2 regions of the Companilactobacillus sp. genome follow, and region 1 is predicted to be linked to the other one. Evidence: riboswitches for the same ligand, from Rfam matches in the RefSeq annotation. Region 1 holds a riboswitch; the other holds the start of a gene.
What was found. A riboswitch is a leader RNA that binds a small molecule or an ion and turns the genes downstream of it on or off. The one in region 1 is predicted to bind FMN.

Region 1 (3,433 bases):
AGGAAAAACAAATTTTGATGAAAGCGTTGGGGGCAGAAATTATTCACACTCCTTCTGAGGATGGCATCAAGGGAGCAATTGCCAAGGCTAAAGAGCTTCATGCAGAAATCGACAATTCATATGTTCCGCTACAATTTGAAAATCCGGCTAATCCAGAAGCTTATTACAAGACCTTAGGTCCGGAAATAGTGAAAGACCTTCCTGGTCAAAAAGTCGATGCATTCGTTGCCGGTTCTGGTTCCGGCGGTACATTTGTTGGTGTGACTCAAGCATTGCAAGAGGCCTATCCTGAAATGAAGGCTATCACGGTTGAACCGGAAGGCTCAATTTTAAATGGTGGTCAAGAACATGCCCATCGAACAGAAGGTATCGGTGTGGAATTTATCCCACCATTTTTCAAATCGATCAAAGTCGATGAAGTAAAAACAATCAGCGATGACGATGCTTTTTCAAATGTTAAGTGGTTAGCTGATAACGAAGGTGTCTTTGCTGGAAGTTCATCTGGTGCAGCACTAGCAGCAGCTTTACAAGTGGCCAAAGAGCTACCTGAAAATTCTACGATCGTAACAATTTTCCCAGATTCAAGCGAACGTTATTTAAGTAAAAATATTTATGGTGAAGAGGAGAAATAACATGAAATTTAATACAAAACTTATCCACGGTGGCATTAGCGAAGACAAGGCAACAGGAGCAGTATCGATTCCAGTTTATCGTTCATCGACATTCCATCAACACGAATTAGGTGGAGAACCAAAATGGGAATATTCCAGAACTGGTAACCCAACTCGTGCAGCTTTAGAATCATTAGTTGCTGACATCGAAAACGGAACGAATGCCTTTGCTTTTGCATCAGGCTCAGCAGCTATTCATGCTGCATTTTCACTATTCTCAGCCGGCGACCACATCGTCATCGGAAATGACGTCTACGGTGGAACATTCCGCTTGGTCAACAAAGTCTTGAAACGTTTTGGTTTGGAATTCACAGTCGTTGATACACGTGACCTCGATGCTGTTGAAAAAGCTATCCAAGACAACACAGTGGCTATTTATTTGGAAACACCAACTAATCCATTGCTACGCGTTTCAGATATCAAGGCTATCTCAGATATTGCTAAAAAGCATGATTTGAAGACGATTGTTGATAATACTTTTGCCACACCTTATAACCAAAATCCACTCTCACTCGGTGCAAACATTGTGGTGCATTCAGCAACTAAATATCTTGGCGGACATTCAGACGTTGTTGCCGGATTAGCAGTTACTAACGATCCTAAAATCGCCGAAGATTTAGCCTTTTTGCAAAACTCTATTGGTTCAACTTTAGGACCTGATGACAGTTGGCTATTAATGCGTGGAATCAAGACGCTCGGTGTTAGAATGCGCGTTCATCAAGAAAATACCCAAATCATTTATGACTACTTGCAAAAAAATGACAAGGTTGCAAATGTTTATTATCCTGGCAACCCTGACAGCGAAGGCTACGAAATTGCCAAGAAGCAGATGAACGGATTCGGTGCGATGATCTCATTTGAATTAAATGAAGGCCTCGATGCGAAAAAATTTGTTGAAAGTTTGCACTTGATCGACCTGGCTGAAAGTTTAGGTGGAATCGAGAGTTTGATCGAAGTTCCTGCAGTCATGACACATGCCGCTATTCCGCGTGAGATCAGACTTAAGAACGGTATCAAAGATGAGTTGATCAGACTATCTGTTGGTGTTGAAGATGACAGCGATTTGATTGCCGATTTAGAGCAAGCGTTTTCACAAATTTAAAAAATAATATTGTCAGACGATTTTTTTAGTGATAATATTCACTTTGAAAACTAAATAGATTTCTTCGGGGCAGGGTGCAATTCCCGACCGACGGTGACAACTTAAGTTGAAGTCCGTGACTCGCGTAAGCGATTGACCTAGTGAAATTCTAGAACCGACAGTAAAGTCTGGATGGGAGAAGAAAAACATGTATTATTTCATACCATAGGTGTAGTCTCTTTTGGCTACGATGTTCTCGTATGAAATCTTATTTGGCTTATTTAATGTGGCCCCGCATTTTTATGCGGGGCCTTTTTTAGTGGGGTGAATAGGATTTGGAAACACAAGAGTTAATGGATCTAGCTTTTTTTGAAGCTAAGCAGGGAGTCGATACTTGGACCAATCCCCAAGTGGGAGCAGTGATTGTCAAGGATGGACGGGTCCTCGCACAAGGTCACCATGAAAGATTTGGCGGTCCTCATGCTGAGATCAATACCTTGAACCATTTGGAAAAAATTGCTGATGCCAAGGGTGCAACAATGTATGTCACGCTTGAACCTTGCTCGCATTTTGGCAAGACGCCGCCGTGCGTCCAAAAGGTGGTCGAAGTCGGCATCAAGAAAGTGGTTATCGGTCAAAAGGATCCTAATCCAATCGTTGGCGGTAACGGCATAAAGTACTTGCTGGACCACGATGTGGACGTTGAGTTGTTGAATCAAACCGGCGGGATCAATCAAGCTTATAACTTCTTTTATCAAAATAAGCGACCACTAGTGACGTTGAAGTATGCGATGACCTTAGATGGCAAGATCAATCAGTCAAAGGATATCCGAACTTTGATTACCGGCGAAAAAGCTTACCAAGATTCACAGGAGTTGCGGTCGCACAATCAAGCAATTTTGATTGGTGAACGAACTTTAAAAATCGATGATCCGTTGTTAACGGTTCGTTCTAAAAAAATGAATTTTCCGCCATTTCGGATTGTTGTGATTCGAGATGTAAATACTGTCAGTCCGGATTTAAAAATTTTTCAAGATAAATTTTCGAAAATTTTTTTGTTAAGTCAGACTGAATCAAAACAGAGTTTTCCTGAGAACGTCCAAGTCGAAGTGTCTGATAATTGGACGCCGGATAACATTTTGGAGTTCTTAACAAAACTAAATATTGAATCATTGTTGGTCGAGGGTGGCAGTCAGTTGCAAGCTGCTTTTGTTGCGGCTGATAGAGTCGATCAAGTTGTTATTTACCAAGCACCCAAAATTTTTGGTGGTCAAAGCTTGCCGGCAATCAGGGCAAATTATCCAGCTACCGAGATCGACTTTTTACCGCCGAAGGTCACTGAACTTGGGCCAGATTTAAAAATTGAATTGAGGAGGGATGACCGTGTTTACCGGAATAATTAAAGATGTCGGCACTGTGTCTGACATTCAAAAACATGCGGAGACATTTACGTTAGCAATCAAGTTGGACCAACTTAGGAATTCTTCGCTCAAGTTAGGCGACAGCATCGCGGTCAACGGTACTTGTTTGACAGTCACAAAGCTGATTGCTGAAGGGTTTGAAGTTGAGTCTATGCCAGAAACCTTCCGTCGGACCAATTTGAGCCAGCTCGAAATTGGCAATCACGCTAACATTGAACCTGCTCTGGGTGCGTCCGAAAAGTTGGATGGTCACTTTGTTC
Region 2 (3,433 bases), 950 kb from region 1:
AGTTGATCCCGTTTGACCGGATGTTTCTGTTCCATAATTACTTGAAGAATTATCAGAGCTTGTTGAATCAGTAGTTTCATTTACAGTACCAGAACCATTGGAGCTGTCGGAGTCTGAGCTAGACTTCTTAGAACTGCTAGATTTCTTGGTAGTAGAACTCTTCTTTTTGGTCGAAGCCTTCTTCTTGGCTGATGATTTTTTTGAGTTTTTATCTTGCTTTTCAACTGATTGCTCAGTTTGATTATTGTCTAAATTGCTGTTGCTGCTGTCCCCATGAAAAAAGTACATTGCAACTGGAATAAACATCAAAGCAATCAAAATAATTACCAAGACTGCAACTAAGGTGTGATTTCCACGTTGCTTACTCTTGCTGACAGCTCGAGAAACATGGCCAGATTCATCTGTATCAGAGTCAAAGGTGTTTTCCCATGGCTTGTCATCTTCTGAATTATTCGCATTTTCTTCACGAGTTGGAGTAGCTTGAGCATTTTCTGCAGAATTCATAGCAGAACCTGCTGCAACTCCAGCTCCAACGGCTGCGGCTTTTTTCTCATCACTTTGTTTGCTGGCTTGTAAATGATCGACTGACCCCTCAGGTACTTGATCATTGGCAGTATTTTGGGTATTCGGATTTGAACGAGGAACGTTGTTCACAAAATCGGAACTTGTCCCAACGTCTTTACCCACAACGCTGTCGGAATTATCAGGCGCTGATTCGTTCTCTGAAGACACCAGATTATACTTACGTAGATCCTCTGGGCTAACCGAACCTTTCCGACTTAATCCCTCAGTCGATGCAGGGATCTTTGAACCGGAAAAATTATTATTGTTATTCTCGGGCATTAAAATCCAACCTCCTAATTTCTATCCTTATTAGAATAGCATATTAAGTTAAATTTTTTCTTAAAAGATTTTTAAAAATGCCTAAGATTGATGCTGAAATTTGAAATGTCCTTGTAATCTTGGATAAATTACCAAGACACCAACGCAAGTCAATAATGACTTAATTACATTAAATGGAATCACACCAGTAGCTACGTACTGTGGAAGTCCCATGTTTAAATGCATCCCGACAACATTCATGTATAGCGGCATCACCACGAATAAATTCAACAATGACATGATGATCGTCATAACCACTGTTCCAGAAACAATCGCCATGGCCTTTTTATTGCGATTCCAAAAATAAGTAAATGGCAGCAATAACGAGACTGCACCCACAAAATTAGAAAAATCGCCAATTAACCCGGCAACTCCTTGACCAGTAATGATCCAATGACAAAGAGTTTTGATAAATGCGATTGAAATTCCTCCGACAGGTCCAAAGAACAATGAACCAATCAGGGTCACGATATCGCTGAGATCAACCTTCAAAAACGGTAGCCAAATCAAAACAGGAAACTCGAAAAACATGATGATCGTTGCTAATGCGGCTAAAATTGCAACTCCAACTAAACTGTGAAACCGATAAGTACTTCTTCCCATAAAATCAACCTCTCCGCTGATTTCCGAAGAAAAAAGGCCTATTTTGGGCATACCAAAACAGACCTTCTCTGTTTTCTTCCATCTAGACTTTAACTATCGGTTTAGGAATCTCACCTAATCAACCAGAAAAACTGGGTAGCGGACTGTACCGCCGGTCGGGAATCTCACCCTGCCCTGAAAACCAACTATTTAATTTATAAATTCACTATATCAGATTATTTTCTTTCCTTCAATAGGGCAACTTCCTGGCGTGTTAAATTGCGATATTTACCCGAAACTAACCCATCTAAAGTCAAGAAATCGTAACGTTCACGCGACAACTTTTCAACTGGATGCTTCACACGTTCGAACATATTTTTAACTTGATGATTATGACCCTCATGGATCGTTAATCTTACTAATGAGGAGTTCTTCTTAGTATCCTTTGATAGCACTCGGACTTTAGCAGGAGCTGAAGTATAATCCTTGAACTTGATCCCGCCCTCAAGCTGCTTGATCTCTTCAGTCGTCAACTGACCTTCGATTTTGGCAACATAAGTTTTGTCGACATGATATCTAGGATGCATCAATTGATTTGCAAATTCCCCGTCGTTTGTTAACAAGATCAAACCTGAAGTATCGTAATCGAGACGTCCAATTGGATAAACCCGTTCAGGAACGTCTTCCTTTAAAAAGTCGGTAATAACTTTACGATCCTTATCATCTTTAACTGCAGAAATAACTCCACGTGGTTTGTACATTAAGATGTAACGTTTTTTTTCAGATCTTAATGGAACTCCATTAACCTCGATTTTGTCATGGTTATCAACCTTAACGCCCATTTCGCGAACGATTTTTCCATTAACGCTGACTTCGCCGTCAGCAATCATTTGCTCTGATTTACGACGGGATGCGATCCCTGCATCTGACATCGCTTTTTGCAAACGAACTTTATCTCCACTCATTTGATTTCCTCGTTTTTTTAAATTATAGAACTTGGTATATTTCTTATTCATTGAACATTGTATAGATTGAGTCTGCCACACGCAACCAATGACCTGATCAAGACCTTAAATTTGCAAAAAAATATAGTCGAACCTTGATTCGACTATAAACATTAAAAATTTACTATTGGTCCATTTCCACGTTGTCAAAAAGATCAATGTTGCCTTGGGGATTTTCAAAATGTTCAATTTTAGGTAATTCATCCAACTCTTTGATTCCAAAATAATCAAAGAAATAATCGGTTACCACATATAAGTTTGGATGACCTGGAACGTCTTTTTTACCATCTTCTTGGATCAATTTTCTGGCGAACAAGGTATTGACGCTTCCAGAACTTTGTACGCCACGAATTTCATCGATCTCGATCCTTGTGATCGGTTGTTTGTAAGCAACGATCGATAACACCTCAAGAGCTGCTTGACTCAATTTGGTTCCGAGACCAGATTTGAAAAATCTCGTCAATAAGTCAGCATATTCACTCTTAGTGACCAATTTAAAAATCTTGTTATATCTGACTAATTTGATGCCAGATGACGTATCGTTTTGTAATTTGATCTCGAGCTGTTCCAGATTTTGACGAACAGCCGAAATATCCATCCCGGTCAAGGTCGCGATATCGGATTCCGTAATGCCTTGATCTCCTGCGACAAATAATAATGCCATAATTTCTGCTTGATACAATGTTAATTCCTCAATTCAATAAATAACTCGCTTCTTAAATCTGCTTGATGTGCTACGATAACTTGATTTCTGACCATTTCCAAGATTGCCATAAAGTCAGTCACGACTTCTTCAACATCGTTCTTGGCTTTTAATAAGGACTTAAAGGCAATCTTACGCTCATGTCCCAAACGACTTAAAATCGACTTTTGCGCAGCTTCAATCGAAATGCTTTCTTCTTCGATCATTTCTGTTTTGGGTGCGTGTTTTGCCTGATTGTGGAGCAATTCAGTATAGACGTTTG

Region 2: it holds a riboswitch for FMN, as region 1 does, so the genes downstream of both, LKF16_RS02180 (ECF transporter S component) here and ribD (bifunctional diaminohydroxyphosphoribosylaminopyrimidine deaminase/5-amino-6-(5-phosphoribosylamino)uracil reductase RibD) in region 1, are expected to answer to the same signal.

What each region holds. Positions count from the first base shown of each region.
Region 1 covers NZ_JAKVLR010000001.1:1,378,167-1,381,599, reverse strand. Annotated here, with positions in the region: gene LKF16_RS06750 (PLP-dependent cysteine synthase family protein) at 1-632, shown strand, start outside; gene LKF16_RS06745 (trans-sulfuration enzyme family protein) at 634-1,773, shown strand; FMN riboswitch at 1,830-1,960, shown strand; gene ribD (bifunctional diaminohydroxyphosphoribosylaminopyrimidine deaminase/5-amino-6-(5-phosphoribosylamino)uracil reductase RibD) at 2,088-3,155, shown strand; gene LKF16_RS06735 (riboflavin synthase) at 3,136-3,433, shown strand, end outside.
Region 2 covers NZ_JAKVLR010000001.1:427,781-431,213, forward strand. Annotated here, with positions in the region: gene LKF16_RS02175 (LysM peptidoglycan-binding domain-containing protein) at 1-843, opposite strand, end outside; gene LKF16_RS02180 (ECF transporter S component) at 925-1,485, opposite strand; FMN riboswitch at 1,552-1,671, opposite strand; gene LKF16_RS02185 (pseudouridine synthase) at 1,701-2,429, opposite strand; gene scpB (SMC-Scp complex subunit ScpB) at 2,593-3,150, opposite strand; gene LKF16_RS02195 (segregation and condensation protein A) at 3,153-3,433, opposite strand, start outside.